2 regions of the Variovorax sp. ISS6 genome follow, and region 1 is predicted to be linked to the other one. Evidence: riboswitches for the same ligand, from Rfam matches in the RefSeq annotation. Region 1 holds a riboswitch; the other holds the start of a gene.

Evidence for each region. A riboswitch is a leader RNA that binds a small molecule or an ion and turns the genes downstream of it on or off. The one in region 1 is predicted to bind S-adenosylhomocysteine.
Region 2: another riboswitch for S-adenosylhomocysteine. It lies ahead of metH (methionine synthase); the one in region 1 lies ahead of ahcY (adenosylhomocysteinase).

What each region holds. Positions count from the first base shown of each region.
Region 1 covers NZ_JAWRZC010000001.1:83,636-90,928, forward strand. Annotated here, with positions in the region: gene AC1HIL_RS00405 (23S rRNA (adenine(2030)-N(6))-methyltransferase RlmJ) at 92-1,042, shown strand; gene AC1HIL_RS00410 (septal ring lytic transglycosylase RlpA family protein) at 1,048-1,683, opposite strand; gene metF (methylenetetrahydrofolate reductase [NAD(P)H]) at 1,770-2,594, opposite strand; gene AC1HIL_RS00420 (TlyA family RNA methyltransferase) at 2,605-3,393, opposite strand; gene ahcY (adenosylhomocysteinase) at 3,403-4,842, opposite strand; S-adenosyl-L-homocysteine riboswitch at 4,913-4,980, opposite strand; gene AC1HIL_RS00430 (hypothetical protein) at 5,136-5,804, shown strand; gene phaP (TIGR01841 family phasin) at 6,003-6,497, shown strand; gene AC1HIL_RS00440 (hypothetical protein) at 6,563-6,982, shown strand; gene AC1HIL_RS00445 (alpha/beta fold hydrolase) at 6,979-7,293, shown strand, end outside.
Region 2 covers NZ_JAWRZC010000001.1:1,048,467-1,055,759, reverse strand. Annotated here, with positions in the region: gene AC1HIL_RS04875 (ArnT family glycosyltransferase) at 1-201, opposite strand, end outside; gene metH (methionine synthase) at 350-3,064, opposite strand; S-adenosyl-L-homocysteine riboswitch at 3,125-3,224, opposite strand; gene AC1HIL_RS04865 (PACE efflux transporter) at 3,284-3,721, opposite strand; gene AC1HIL_RS04860 (LysR family transcriptional regulator) at 3,838-4,761, shown strand; gene AC1HIL_RS04855 (homocysteine S-methyltransferase family protein) at 4,785-5,834, opposite strand; gene AC1HIL_RS04850 (MFS transporter) at 5,900-7,105, opposite strand; gene AC1HIL_RS04845 (histidinol-phosphate transaminase) at 7,102-7,293, opposite strand, start outside.

The DNA of each region.
Region 1 (7,293 bases):
ATTGGCGTCCCTCTTGTTAATTAATGTTTCCGGCGCGCGAGTCTAGCGATCCCGCCGGATGCATGCCTCCACCTTTTAGGTATTTCTTCTCATGTTCAGCTACCGCCACGCCTTCCATGCCGGCAATCACGCCGACGTGCTCAAGCACCTGGTGCTGATCGCCACGCTCGATCACATGCTCGAAAAGGAGACCGCCCTGACGGTGGTCGACACCCACGCGGGCGCGGGCCTGTACCGGCTCGATGGCGATTACGCGGGCACCAGCGGCGAGGCCGCCGAGGGCGTGCTGCGCCTGGTCGCCGACCCCAAGGCCACGCCCGCGCCGACTCCCGCGGCGGGCGCCCCCGCCAGGAAGGCCGCCCAGGAAGCCGAGGCCCCGCTGGCCGACGCGCTCGCGCGCTACCTCGAGGTGATCCACGACTTCAATGCCAAGGGCGGCGCCCGCGTCTACCCCGGCTCGCCGTTCATCGTGCAGCACCTGCTGCGCGACCACGACCGGCTCAAGCTGTTCGAGCTGCATCCCACCGACAGCCGCACGCTCACGGCCAACATCGCGCAGCTCGAGGCCGGCCGCCAGATCGCCGTGCTGCACGAGGACGGCTTCGGCAGCGCCACCAAGTTCCTGCCGCCGCCCTCGCGGCGCGCGCTGGTGCTGATGGACCCGAGCTACGAGCTCAAGACCGACTACGGCCGGGTGCTCGACTTCATGGCCGAGGCGCTCAAGCGCTTCGCCACCGGCACCTACGCGGTCTGGTATCCGATCATTCCGCGGCCCGAGGCGCACGACCTGCCGCGCCGGCTCAAGACCATGGCCACCAAGGCCGGCAAGTCCTCGCTCAACGTCACGCTGACGGTCAAGTCGAGCAAGATCACGACCGCGCCCAGCGGCGAAACGCGCCGCCCGGGCCTGCCGGCCAGCGGCATGTTCCTGATCAATCCACCCTACACGCTCAAGCCGCTGCTCGAAGCGGCGCTGCCGCAGCTGGTGCAGAAGCTGGGGCAGGACCGCAACGCGGGCTTCACGATCGACGCCGCGGGCTGATCCGCTCAGCGCCGCCGTGCCGGCGCGCGGCGTACCGGCGCCTTGCGCGTTGCCGCGGGCCGGGCCTGCGGCGGCCGCACCGGCGCCACCTCGAGCGACGGCGCGTCGGCCTCGCCCGGCTCCGCGAGCTCGCCGTCGCAACGCATGCCCTCGCGGTCGATGACGGTCAGCGCCACCTGCTTGATGCCCAGGCTCGCGAGCCCGATGCGGTCGGCCGCGGCGCGGCTCAGGTCGATCACGCGGCCCTGGGTGTAGGGGCCGCGGTCGTTCACGCGCACCAGCACTTCCTTGCCGTTGACGAGGCTGCGCACGCACACGCGCGTGTTGAAGGGCAGGGTCTTGTGCGCGGCCGTCAGGGCGCCCATGTCGAAGCGCTCGCCGCTGGCGGTGCGGCGCTGGTGGAACTGGATGCCGTACCAGGAGGCGCCGCCGCGCTCGAACACCTCCCCGCGCGGCTCGTCGCCCGGCAGGCCGTCGGCGGGAAGTTCATCGGGGCCGGTCACCGCGAGGTCGTAGCGCACCGAGGGCACGTTCGAACGCGGCTCGGCGCCGGGTGGCACGGTCATCTGGCGCGGGATCGGCGACAGGCTCTCCTGCGCCACGGTGTCCGGCGCCGCGCCGCCCTCGGTCGCCGGCGGCATGGCGCAGCCAGCGAGCGCGCAGGTGCAGGCCACGAGCGCGGCGCGAAGCGCCCCGCGCAGCGAGCCAGGCGCCCGCGCCGCCCCTCTCAATCCAGGCGCTCCAGGACAGCCAGCGTGGCCGCCGACTGGTTCATCGTGTAGAAGTGCAGCGCCGGCACGCCGCCCTCGCGCAGCCGCGCGCACAGGTCGGTCACGACATCGAGGCCGAAGGCCTTGATCGAGGCCGTGTCGTCGCCGAAGGCCTGCAGCCGCAGCCGGATCCAGCGCGGGATCTCGGCACCGCAGGCGTCCGAGAAACGCATCAGCTGCGTCGAGCTGGTGATCGGCATGATGCCGGGCACGATCGGCGTGTCGATGCCGAGCGCGCGCGCCTCGTCGACGAAGCGGAAGTAGGCGTCGGCGCTGAAGAAGTACTGCGTGATCGCCGAATCGGCGCCGGCCTTCACCTTGGCCGCGAAGGCCTGCAGGTCGGCCTCGGGCGAACGCGCCTGCGGATGCACCTCGGGATAGCAGGCCACCTCGATGTGGAAGTCGCGGCCGGTCTCCGCGCGGATGAAGGCCACGAGGTCGCTCGCGTACTGGAACTCGCCGCCCGCGCCGTAGCCGCTGGGCAGGTCGCCGCGCAGCGCCACCAGGCGCTTCACGCCCATGGCCTTGAGCTCGGCGAGCTGCGCGCGCACCGTCTTGCGCGTGGCGCCGATGCACGAGAAATGGCTGGCCGCGTCCACGCCCTCGGACAGGATCTCCTGCACCGCGCCGAAGGTGCCCTGGTGGGTGGAGCCGCCCGCACCGTAGGTGACCGAGCAGAACTCGGGCTTGCGCGCATAGAGCTGCTGGCGCGCCGCGCGCAGCTTGACCGCGCCTTCGGGCGTCTTGGTCGGGAAGAATTCGAAACTCAGCGGAAGGCGCACCTGCGTCTCCTTAGGAACCGCCCGCGCCCGTCGCGCGCACGGCGTGAATGAAAAACTCGCGGTTGCCGTCGCCGCCGGCGATCGGGCTGTCGAACCAGCGCAGCACGCGCAGCTCGAGCGCGGCGCAGGCATCGCGCAGGCGCTTCTCGACGATCTCGTACATCGCCGCGTCGCGCACGATGCCGCCCTTGCCGACCTGGCCCGGCTGCAGTTCGAACTGCGGCTTGACCAGCATCAGCAGTTGCCCGTCGTCCGCGAGGAACTGCACCACGGCCGGCAACACCAGCGTGAGCGAGATGAAGGACAGGTCGCCGACGATCAGGTCGAAGCGCTCGGCGAAGGGCTCCTCGCCCTCTTCCCGCAGGTCGTCGGCCGAGAGCGCGCGCGCATTGACGCCTTCGATGGCGACCACGCGCTCGTCCTCGCGCAGCTTCGCATGCAGCTGCCCGTGGCCGACGTCGACGCCCACCACCCGGGCGGCGCCGCGCTGCAGCAGGCAGTCGGTGAAGCCGCCGGTCGACTGGCCCACGTCGAGGCACAGCTTGCCGGCGGCATCGACGCCGCTGGCCTCGAGCGCGCCTTCGAGCTTGAGCCCGCCGCGCGAGACATAGCGCGCCTCGGCCGCGTCGTCGAGCTCGAGCTCGGCCGACTCGGGCACCTCGTCGCGGTTCTTCGCGACCGAACGCCACGCATCGGTCGAGCCCGCATCGCGCCAGCGCATGCCGCCGGCGATGAGCCGCACGGCCTGCGAGCGCGAGGCGGCGAGGCCGCGTTCCACCAGCAACTGGTCGGCTCGCATGCGCCGCGATCAGTAGCGGTAGGTGTCCGGCTTGTAGGGGCCGTTCTTGCTCACGCCGATGTAGGCGGCCTGGGCGTCGGTCAGCTCGGTGAGCATGGCGCCGACCTTCTTCAGGTGCAGGCGCGCGACCTTCTCGTCGAGGTGCTTGGGCAGCACGTAGACCTTGCCGGCCTGGTAGGCGTCGGGCTTGGTGAACAGCTCGATCTGCGCGATGGTCTGGTTCGCGAACGACGAGGACATCACGAAGCTCGGGTGGCCCGTGCCGCAGCCCAGGTTCACCAGGCGGCCCTTGGCCAGCAGGATGATCTTCTTGCCGTCGGGGAAGGTGATGTGGTCGACCTGCGGCTTGATCTCTTCCCATTCGTACTTCTCGATCGACGCGACGTCGATCTCGTTGTCGAAGTGGCCGATGTTGCAGACGATGGCCTGGTCCTTCATGGCGGCCATGTGCTCGTGGCGGATCACGTCCTTGTTGCCGGTGGTCGTCACGAAGATGTCGGCCTTGTCGGCCGCGTACTCCATCGTCACGACCTTGTAGCCTTCCATCGCGGCCTGCAGCGCGTTGATCGGGTCGATCTCGGTGACCCACACCTGCGCCGACAGCGCGCGCAGCGCCTGGGCCGAGCCCTTGCCCACGTCGCCGTAGCCGGCCACGCAGGCCACCTTGCCGGCGATCATCACGTCGGTCGCGCGCTTGATGCCGTCGACCAGCGATTCGCGGCAACCGTAGAGGTTGTCGAACTTGCTCTTGGTGACCGAGTCGTTGACGTTGATGGCGCGGAACAGCAGCGTGCCCTTGGCGCTCATCTCGTTGAGGCGGTGCACCCCGGTGGTCGTCTCTTCGGTCACGCCGATGATCTCGGCCGACTTGCGCGTGTACCAGGTGGCATCGACGGCCAGCTTGGCCTTGATCGCGGCGAAGAGAATGCGCTCCTCCTCGCTGCCCGGGTTGGCGATCACGCCCAGGTCCTTCTCGGCGCGCTGGCCCAGGTGCATCAGCAGCGTGGCATCGCCGCCGTCGTCGAGGATCATGTTGGGGCCTTCGCCCTTCGAGTCCTTGGGACCGAAATCGAAGATGGCGTGGGTGTAGTCCCAGTAGTCCTTGAGCGACTCGCCCTTGATCGCGAACACCGGCGTGCCCGACGCGGCGATCGCGGCGGCCGCGTGGTCCTGCGTCGAGAAGATGTTGCACGAGGCCCAGCGCACCTGCGCGCCGAGGGCCTGCAGCGTCTCGATCAGCACCGCGGTCTGGATCGTCATGTGCAGCGAGCCGGTGATGCGCGCGCCCTTGAGCGGCTGGCTCTTGGCGAATTCCTCGCGGATGGCCATCAGGCCGGGCATCTCGGTTTCGGCGATGCGGATTTCCTTGCGGCCCCAGGCGGCGAGCGAAAGGTCGGCGATCGCCTGGTCGGCGGACGAAACAGGGGTGGGCTTGAGAACAGCGCTCATGTGAAGTGAACTCCAGAACTGTGTTTGAACGAGGCCACTGCGATCGGGGGAAAAGACTCACCGCGAGAACAGCGGATGAGCGTGGTTGCGATGGGTCCGAGCCTCACGCCTGGCGGCGCTGCAACGCTCCTCGGAAGCGGCGGATTGTAGACGTGCCGGACACGGGCGCCAACGGCCGGGGCTTCCCACATCACGGAACGCGCGGAGGCGCCGGCACCCCGCGTCATGCAGGGCTCAGAGTCGGGGCGTACAACGCGGCTTGCCTTCTTTTCCTTTTCAGCGAAAGCCCTCCGATGCCCTCATCCCGCCTGTCCGCGCCCCCGTCCCCCACCGCGCGCCGTGCGCTCTGCACGGCGGCCCTGCTCGGCCTCGCCACCTTGCCGGGCCTGTCCCTCGCACAGCAGGCTTCGGCCACGCAACCGGTGGTGCGCGTGCGCGGCACGCTGGTCTACGCCGATGCGAAGAAGCTCGTCGTCAAGGACCGCGACGGCGAGGTCGTGAGCCTCGCGCGGCCCGCGGACATGCCGCTGTCGGAGGTCTACCGCATCAAGCTGTCCGACATCAGGAAGGGCAGCTTCGTCGGCACCGCCGCGATGCCGCAGCCCGACGGCACCCAGAAGGCGCTCGAGGTGCTGGTGTTCCCCGAGGCCGCGCGCGGCAGCGGCGAGGGCCACTATCCGTGGGACCTGCAGCCGCGGAGCACCATGACCAACGCGACCGTGGCCGACCTCGCGGCCGCGCCGCGCTCGGTGCGCGGCGGACAGCAGCTGCGCCTGACCTACAAGGGCGGCGAGAAGACCGTGATCGTGCCGCGCGACGTGCCGGTCGTGACCTTCCGCCCCGGCACCGAGGCGCTGCTGGTGCCGGGCGCCAAGGTGCTGGTCAATGCGCAGGAGCGCAACGGCACGCCGACCGCGCTGCGCGTGGTGGCCGGGCGCGACGGCTTCACGCCGCCGATGTAAGCCGTTGCCGCTACCCGGCGACACCGCATCGATCGCCGGCGCCGCGGCGCACACCATCCCTTCGGGAAATCCCCCAGGCAAATCCGCGGCCGCGACCGCCGCGGCAGGGTCGCCGCGGCGTATCGTGGCGGCGGACCGCGCGCGTGCGCGGCCGGTCCCGCCACCATCTTGTCCAACGTCCTCAGGAGATTCCGCACCATGGCCACTGCCAAGAAAGCCGCCGCCAAGAAGACCACTGCCAGCAGCAGCGGAAGCGCCGCGAAAAAGGCGACTCCGAGCGCGGCCGACATGCTCAACCCGCTCAAGGGCATGGCCGAGCGGCTGCAGAACCTCAACATGACCGACGGCGCGAGCAAGCTGCTCGACAGCGGCCGCAAGGACCTGCAGGCGCTGATGCAGGCCAACGAGAAGTCGTTCCAGGGCCTGCAGACCGTGGTGCAGCGCCAGACCGAGATGATCAAGAGCGCGATCACCGACTGGCAGGCCGCCGCCAAGGACATCCCCGGCAAGGACCCGAAGGAAAGCCTCGCCAAGCTTGACGCGCTCGGCCGCCAGTCGTTCCAGCGCGCGGTCGACGACATCAAGGAGCTCGCCAACCTCGCGGCCAAGTCGCAGGCCGATGCCTTCGAGGTGGTGCGCCAGCGCATCCAGTCGAACGTCGACGAGGTCACGAAGATGCTGCAGCGCAAGTAGCGCGCGGCCCAGGCACCGCGCCGGCGCACGGCGCGGCCTCCCGACGACGAACCCGGTGTGCGGCCATGACCCAGTCCTCCTCTCCCCTCGACCCCATGGCGATCTGGCGCGAGCTCAGCGCGCAATGGGAAAAGAGCACCAACGCGTTCGCCAACGAGGCCATGGCCTCCGATCCGTTCCGGCAGGGCATGCACGGCGGCATGAATGCCTCGCTGGGCGCGCAGAAGGCGCTGGCCGACCTGATGGCGCGGCTGCTCACGATGCTGAACCTGCCCACGCGCGCCGACCTGCAGGCGCTGTCCGAGCAGCTGCAGCACATCGACGACCATCTGGCGCGGATCGCGCGACAGCTCGAGGAGGGCGGTACGGCGCCGCAACCGCGGCCCGCGGCACCGCGGCGCACGAAACAGCCACCCTCGATGGCGGCCGCGCCGCCAGCACCCGCGAAGAAGGCCCCGGCCCGCACCCGCCGCCCGCGCCCATGAGCACGCCCGCCGCCGAGCTGCCGGTGCTGCCCGACCTGCGCGCCGAGATCGAGCGCACCATCCAGCGCAACATCAAGGGCCTGGAGTTCCTGACCAGCGCCACGCCCGCGGTCGGGCTCACGCCCAAGGACGAGATCCACCGCCGCGGCACGCTGAGCCTCTACCACTACCGGCCGATGGTCGACGAGATCTACCGCGTGCCGGTGCTGATCGTGATGGCCACCACCAACAAGGGCTACATCCTCGACCTCGCGCCGGGCCAGAGCATGGTCGAGCACCTGCTCAAGCAGGGCTACGACGTCTACATGATG
Region 2 (7,293 bases), 960 kb from region 1:
CGCCAGCACGATGCCCGCGCCCAGCAGCGCGAGCACCGCACCCTGGCGCAGCGCGCCGGCGATCGCCAGCGCCTGGAGGGCGACGATGCACAGGCCGACGCCGAGCGTGGTCGCGATCGCGCCCTCGAGCCAGGCGTCGCGCCGCGCGGGCGCCCCGAAGCGCGCCAGCACGGTGGCACCGAAGCCCCAGGCGCCGGCCACGAAGAGGGCCAGCGCCGCGTGGTGCGCGAGGATGAAGAGCAGTGTCTGAATGGGAATCCCCCGAAAGCCTGGATCGGTTCACCGGCCCGCGGAGCGGGCGGCGTGGATGGCGGCGGCGCGGGGGAACGAAAGGGCCCGCCGCGCGCCGTCAGAGGTTGGGCGCCAGCAGCCGCTCCAGTTCGGACTCGCTCGCCTTGCGGCGCACCGCCTGGTCCTGCAGCTGGTCATGGCCGATTTTGCCTACGTTGAAGTACGTGCTGTCGGGGTGCCCGAGGTAGAACCCCGACACGCTGGCGGCCGGCATCATAGCGAGGCTTTCGGTCAGGCTCATGCCAATGTCCGTGCAGTTCAGGAGGTCGAACATCGGCTTCTTCACGCTGTGGTCGGGGCAGGCCGGATAGCCGGGCGCGGGGCGGATGCCGCGGTACTGCTCGGCGATCATCTGCTCGTTGCTCAGCGCCTCGTCGGCCGCGTAGCCCCAGAGGTCGGTGCGCACGCGGTGGTGCATGGCCTCGGCGAAGGCCTCGGCCAGCCGGTCGGCCAGCGCCTTGAGCATGATCGCGGAGTAGTCGTCGAGGTCGTCGACGAAGTACTTCTCCTTCTTCTCCACGCCCAGGCCCGCGGTCACGGCGAACATGCCCACGTAGTCCTTCAGGCCGCTCTCGCGCGGCGCGACGAAGTCGGCCAGGCAGCGGCTCGGGCGCATCGTGCCCTCGATCTCCTGCTTCTCGGTCTGCTGGCGCAGGCCGTACCAGGTGAGCGCGGCCTCGCTGCGCGACTCGTCGGTGTAGAGCACGATGTCGTCGTCGTTCTCGGTGTTGGCCGGCCAGAAGCCGACCACGCCGCTCGCGCTGAGCCAGCGGCCCTCGATCAGGCGCTTGAGCATGCGCTGGCCGTCGGCGTAGACGCGCACGGCCTCGGTGCCGACGATCTCGTCCTTGAGGATGGCCGGGAACGGGCCCGCGAGGTCCCAGGTCTGGAAGAACGGGCCCCAGTCGATGTACTTGGCGAGCTCGGTCAGGTCGAAGTTGCGGAACACGCGCCGGCCGATGAACTTGGGCACGGGCGGCACGTAGCTCGACCAGTCGACGGGCGTCTTGTTGGCGCGCGCCCTGGCCAGCGGCCACAGCGGCACCTGCTTCTTGTTGGCGTGCTGCGCGCGCACCTTCTCGTAGTCGGCGTTGATCTCGCCGATGTAGGCCGCGGCCTGGTCGCTCAGCAGCGACTGCGCCACGCTCACGCTGCGCGAGGCATCGGGCACGTAGACCACCGGGCCTTCGTAGTGCGGCGCGATCTTCACGGCCGTGTGCACGCGGCTGGTGGTGGCGCCGCCGATCAAGAGCGGGATCTTCCTGATGCGGAAGTGGTCGTCCTTCTGCATCTCGCCGGCCACGTACTGCATCTCTTCCAGGCTCGGCGTGATCAGGCCCGACAGGCCCACGATGTCCGCGCCCTCGACCTTCGCCTTGGCGAGGATCTCGTGGCACGGGACCATCACGCCCATGTTCACCACTTCGAAGTTGTTGCACTGGAGCACGACGGTGACGATGTTCTTGCCGATGTCGTGCACATCGCCCTTCACGGTGGCGATGATGATCTTGCCCTTGGTGCGCACGTCGCGGCCCGCGGCCTCGTCCTGGCGCTTCTCTTCCTCGATGTAGGGGATGAGGTGGGCCACGGCCGACTTCATCACGCGCGCCGACTTCACCACCTGCGGCAGGAACATCTTGCCCTGGCCGAACAGGTCGCCCACGATGTTCATGCCGTCCATCAGCGGCCCCTCGATCACATGCAGCGGACGGCCGCCCTTGGCGAGGATCTGCCGGTAGGCCTCCTCGGTGTCCTCCACGATGAAGTCGGTGATGCCGTGCACCATGGCGTGCGACAGCCGCTGGTTGACGTGCACCGGGCTCTCGGGCGTGCCACGCCATTCGAGCTTCTTGCTGTCGTCCTTGGCGCCGCTCTTGGCGCTCTCGGCCACCTCGACGAGGCGCTCGCCGGCATCGGGCCGGCGGTTGAGCACCACGTCCTCCACGCGCTCGCGCAGCTCGGGCTCGAGGTCGTCGTAGACGCCGACCATGCCGGCGTTGACGATGCCCATGTCCATGCCGGCCTGGATCGCGTGGTACAGGAACACGGTGTGGATCGCCTCGCGCACCGGGTCGTTGCCGCGGAAGCTGAAGCTCACGTTCGACACCCCGCCCGAGACCTTGGCGCCCGGCAGGTTCTGCTTGATCCAGCGCACGGCGTTGATGAAGTCGACCGCGTAGTTGTCGTGCTCCTCGATGCCGGTGGCGATCGCGAAGATGTTCGGGTCGAAGATGATGTCCTCGGGCGGGAAGCCCACCTCGTCGACCAGAATGCGGTAGGCGCGCTCGCAGATCTCGATCTTGCGCGCGAAGGTGTCGGCCTGGCCCTTCTCGTCGAAGGCCATCACCACGGCGGCCGCGCCGTAGCGCTTCACGAGGCGGGCCTCGTGCTTGAACTTGTCCACGCCCTCCTTCATGGAGATCGAGTTGACGATGCCCTTGCCCTGGATGCAGCGCAGGCCGGCCTCGATCACTTCCCACTTCGAGCTGTCGACCATCACCGGCACGCGCGCGATGTCGGGCTCGCTGGCGATCAGGTTGAGGAAGCGCACCATCGCGGCCTTGCTGTCGAGCATGGCCTCGTCCATGTTGATGTCGATCACCTGCGCGCCGTTCTCGACCTGCTGGCGCGCGACGGCCAGCGCATCCTCGAACTGGCCGTTGAGGATCATGCGCGCGAAGGCCTTGGAACCGGTGACGTTGGTGCGCTCGCCGATGTTGACGAACAGGGATCCCTCACCGATGGCCACCGGCTCGAGGCCGGACAGCTTCATGGGAGGAACGGAAGGCGCGGGAACATCGCTCATGGGGCTCACCTGGGCAGGGGAAGACACGTCAGGTGAGCGTCGTTGCAACCGGGCCTTCCGGGCAGGTTCTGCGAGAAGGCGCCTTCCAAGCCTGACGGCGGGTGCCGCTGCAACGCTCCTTGGAAGGGGTGGCGATTTTACCGGCTGCCGGTGGCGCGGCCGGCGCGCGGGTCTATCGCGGCGGGTTCAGGCCGCCTGCGCGACCGGCGCCGCCGAGGCCGGCAGCCCGAAGACGCGGTCGAAGGCCCAGTTGAAGACGAAGGTGTAGACCAGGAAGAAGATCACCAGCCCCAGGTCCATCACCAGCGCCTGCCACAGCGAGATGCCCAGGCCCCAGGCGAACATCGGCACCAGCAGGCCGACCAGGCCGCCCTCGAAGCCGATGGCATGGGCGATGCGGCGCTTGAGGCTGCGCCCGCGCACCGCCTGGCGCGCCTCCCAGCGCTCGAACAGGCTGTTGAAGATCAGGTTCCAGATCACCGCGATGACCGAGGCCGCCACGGCCAGCAGGCCCGAATGGCCGAGGCCGGCGCCCGTCATCAGCGCCAGCCCGGCGCTGGCGGCCACGATGGCGATCCCTTCGTAGAGGGTGATGTAGACGATGCGGCGCTGGATTCCCTGCATGACGGACTCTCTCTCGGCTTGTTGTGTGACTGCGATCCCTGGACTTTATGTGTCTCGTGCTGATATAAAAAGTCAACTTATTTCAGTTTTATTGATAGATCGATCCGAGAACAGCCATGAGCTTCTCCAGCGACAGCGTCGAGGTCTTCCTGGCCGTGATCGACCACGGCTCCTTCTCGGCCGCCGCCCGCGCCCTGCGCCGCGTGCCGTCGGCCGTCAGCATGGCCATCGCCCACCTCGAGGCCGAGCTCGACCTGCTGCTGTTCGACCGCAAGGGCCGCGAGCCCCGGCCCACGGCCGCCGCGCGCTCGCTCGAGCCGCAGGCGCGCGCGCTGGCGGCACAGCTGCGCCAGCTCGACGCGCAGGCGCTGGCACTGACCCAGGGACTGGAGGAACGGCTCACGCTGGCGATCGCGCCCGAGCTGCTGGCCGCGCCCTGGAGCGGCGCGCTGGCCGAGCTGGCGCACGAGTACCCGCTGCTGCAGGTCGAGGTGCTGGCCGCGCCGCAGGCCGACGCGCTGGCGCTGCTGCACAGCGGCCGGGCCCAGCTCGCGCTTGTGTTCGAGCGGCCCAGCCTCGACGGGCGCGAGGGTTTCCAGGAGGTGGGCAGCGACACCATGGTCGCGGTGATGGCGCCGGGCCACCCCGTGCTGGCCGCCGCGCCCGGCGGCCGCCTGCGCGAGGAGCACCTGATCGCCACCCGCCAGATCGTGGTCGCCGGCCGCGACCTCGTCGCGACCATGGACCCGCGCAGCGTGTTCGCGCGCCACCTCTGGCGCACCGACAACGCGCTGGCCGCCCTGAGCCTGATCACCGCCGGCGTCGGCTGGGGCTGGCTGCCGCGCAATTTCGTGCGGCCGCACGTGGCGGCGGGCGCGCTGGTCGAGATCCCGCTCGAGAACCTCAGCAACGGCCTGAACCTGTGGGTGGACGTGGTGTGGTCGCGCGAAAGGCCGCTGGGGCTGGGGGCGCAGCGCTTCGTGGCGCTGATTTCGCGCGAGCGGCAGGCTGCCGGGGTATCGGTGCCTATCGCGTCCTGAAACGCGCGGCTACGGGCTTGGCCTCAGGCCGCTTCTTTGTAGAACCCCGCCGCATTGTTCAGCAGCCGCCCCGCCACCGGCGACACCGCGCGCCCGATGGCCGCGATGTGGTCGGGCGTGGTGCCGCAGCAGCCGCCGACGATGTTGACCAAGCCCTCGGCCGCGAACTCGTGCAGCAGGCGCGAGGTCACGTCGGGCGTCTCGTCGAAGCCGGTGTCGCTCATCGGGTTGGGCAGGCCGGCGTTGGGATAGCAGCTGATGAAGGTGTCGTCGGCCACGCGCGCCAGCTCCTGGATGTAGGGGCGCATCAGCGCCGCGCCCAGCGCGCAGTTCAGGCCGATGGCCAGCGGCCGCGCATGGCGCACGCTGTGCCAGAAGGCGGTCACGGTCTGGCCGCTGAGGATGCGGCCCGAGGCGTCGGTCACGGTGCCGCTGATGATCAGTGGCAGGCGCTGGCCGCTGTTCTCGAAGTACTCGTCGACGGCGAACAGCGCGGCCTTGGCGTTGAGCGTGTCGAAGATGGTCTCGACCAGGATCACGTCGGCGCCGCCCTCGACCAGCGCCTCGGTCTGCTCGTAGTAGGCGGCGCGCAGGGCCTCGAAATCGACATTGCGCGCACCGGGATCGTTGACGTCGGGGCTGATGCTCGCGGTCTTGGGCGTGGGGCCGAGGGCGCCGGCCACGAAGCGCGGCTTGTCGGGCGTGGAGTACTTGTCGCAGGCGGCGCGCGCCAGCTTCGCGGACTCGAGGTTCATCTCGCGCGCCAGGTGCGCCATCTTGTAGTCCTCCTGCGCGATGGTGGTCGCGCCGAAGGTGTTGGTCTCGATCAGGTCGGCGCCGGCCGCGAGGTAGCCCTCGTGGATGTCGGAGATGACGTCGGGCCGGGTCAGCGACAGCAGCTCGTTGTTGCCCTTCACGTCGCGCTCGAAGTCCTTGAAGCGCTCGCCGCGGTACTGGGCCTCGGTGAGCTTGAAGCGCTGGATCATGGTGCCCATGGCGCCATCGAGGATGGCGATGCGGCGCCCGAGGATCTCGGGCAGTTGCTGGGCACGGGTGTAGACGATCGGCTTCATGGGTCCGGATTGTAGAAAACGCGCCCGCGCCGCACCGCCAAAGCGGTCTTCGGGTCTTCGAGTCTTCAGGTCGGCGCGTGCCGGGCCGCGCGCGCCAGGCAGCCGACCGACAGCAGCGCCAGCAGGCCGCTGGCGACGATGGCCAGGTCGTAGCTCCCGCGCAGGTCGAACAGCAGGCCGGCCGCGCTGGCGCCGATCGAAGCGGCCACGCCGACCGCGATGTAGAGCGTGCCGAGGATGGCGCCCAGCGCGCGCGTGCCGTACCAGCGCGCCGCCAGCGCCGGATAGAGCGCGATGCAGCCGCCGTTGGCCGCGCCGAACAGCAGTGCGAACAGCGCCAGCGAAGCGAAGCCGCCGGCGGCCCACCACAGCAGGTGCAGCGCGGCCAGCGCCAGCGTGAGCAGCGAGAGCAGCCGGCGCGCGCCGAGCCGGTCGCCGAGCCCGCCGAGCACCAGCCGGCCGCCGACGTTGCCCACGCCGATCAGTCCGATCAGCAAGGTGGCGTCGGCCGCGCCGATGCCCAGCCCCTGCGCCGCCGGCGCCACGTGGACCAGCGCGACGAACAGTCCGATCGAGCCCCAGCCGATGGCCGCGAAGTACCACCAGAAGCAGGCGCCGCGCACCGCCGCGCGCCAGCGCAGGCCGGTCTCGACGGGCGCACCCGCCGCAGCGGACACCCGATCGCCGTCGGGCAGCAGGCCGAGTTCCTGCGGCCGGGCCCGGATCGCCCAGGCCGCCACGCCGCCGAGCAGCAGGATGCCGAGCGCGAACAGCTGCATCGTGGCCTGCCACGACAGGTGCTGCTGCAGTGCGCCGGCCGTCACCGGGCCGACGAAGGTGCCGAGCCCGGTGCCGGCCAGCGCCAGCCCCGAGGCCCGGCTGCGCCGGCGCACGAACCAGCGCTGCACCGCGGCCACCGCCGGCACGTAGACCAGGCCGACGCCGAAGCCGACGAACAGGCCGAACAGCGCGAACAGCACCGCCAGCGACGGCGCCAGGCTGGCCAGCGCGAAGCCGGCCGCCAGCAGCACGATGCCGGTGCCGACCACCGCGCGCAGCGGAAAGCGGTCGGCCAGCGCGCCCGAGAAGGCGCCGACGATGTAGTAGAGCAGCGCGGTGGCCGAGAACAGCGAGGCGACCGGGAAGCGCCCGGCGCCGAAGCTGGCCTGGATGCCGGCGAAGAAGGCGCCGAAGGAATAGGCGGCGCCGAACACCAGCGCCAGCAGCACATGGGCCGCCGCGACGACGCCCCAGCCGCGAAAGAGCCTCATGGCGCCTTCGACATGATCGCGTCCATCGCCGCGACGAAGCGCTCGAGCTCGTGCGGCGCGCCGACCGAGACGCGGATGAAGCGCTCGAAGCCCGGCTCCTTCCACGGCTTGACGATGATGCCGCGCGCCAGCAGCGCCTCGTTGACCGGCCCGTTCGGCCGGCCCAGGTCGATGAACAGGAAGTTGGC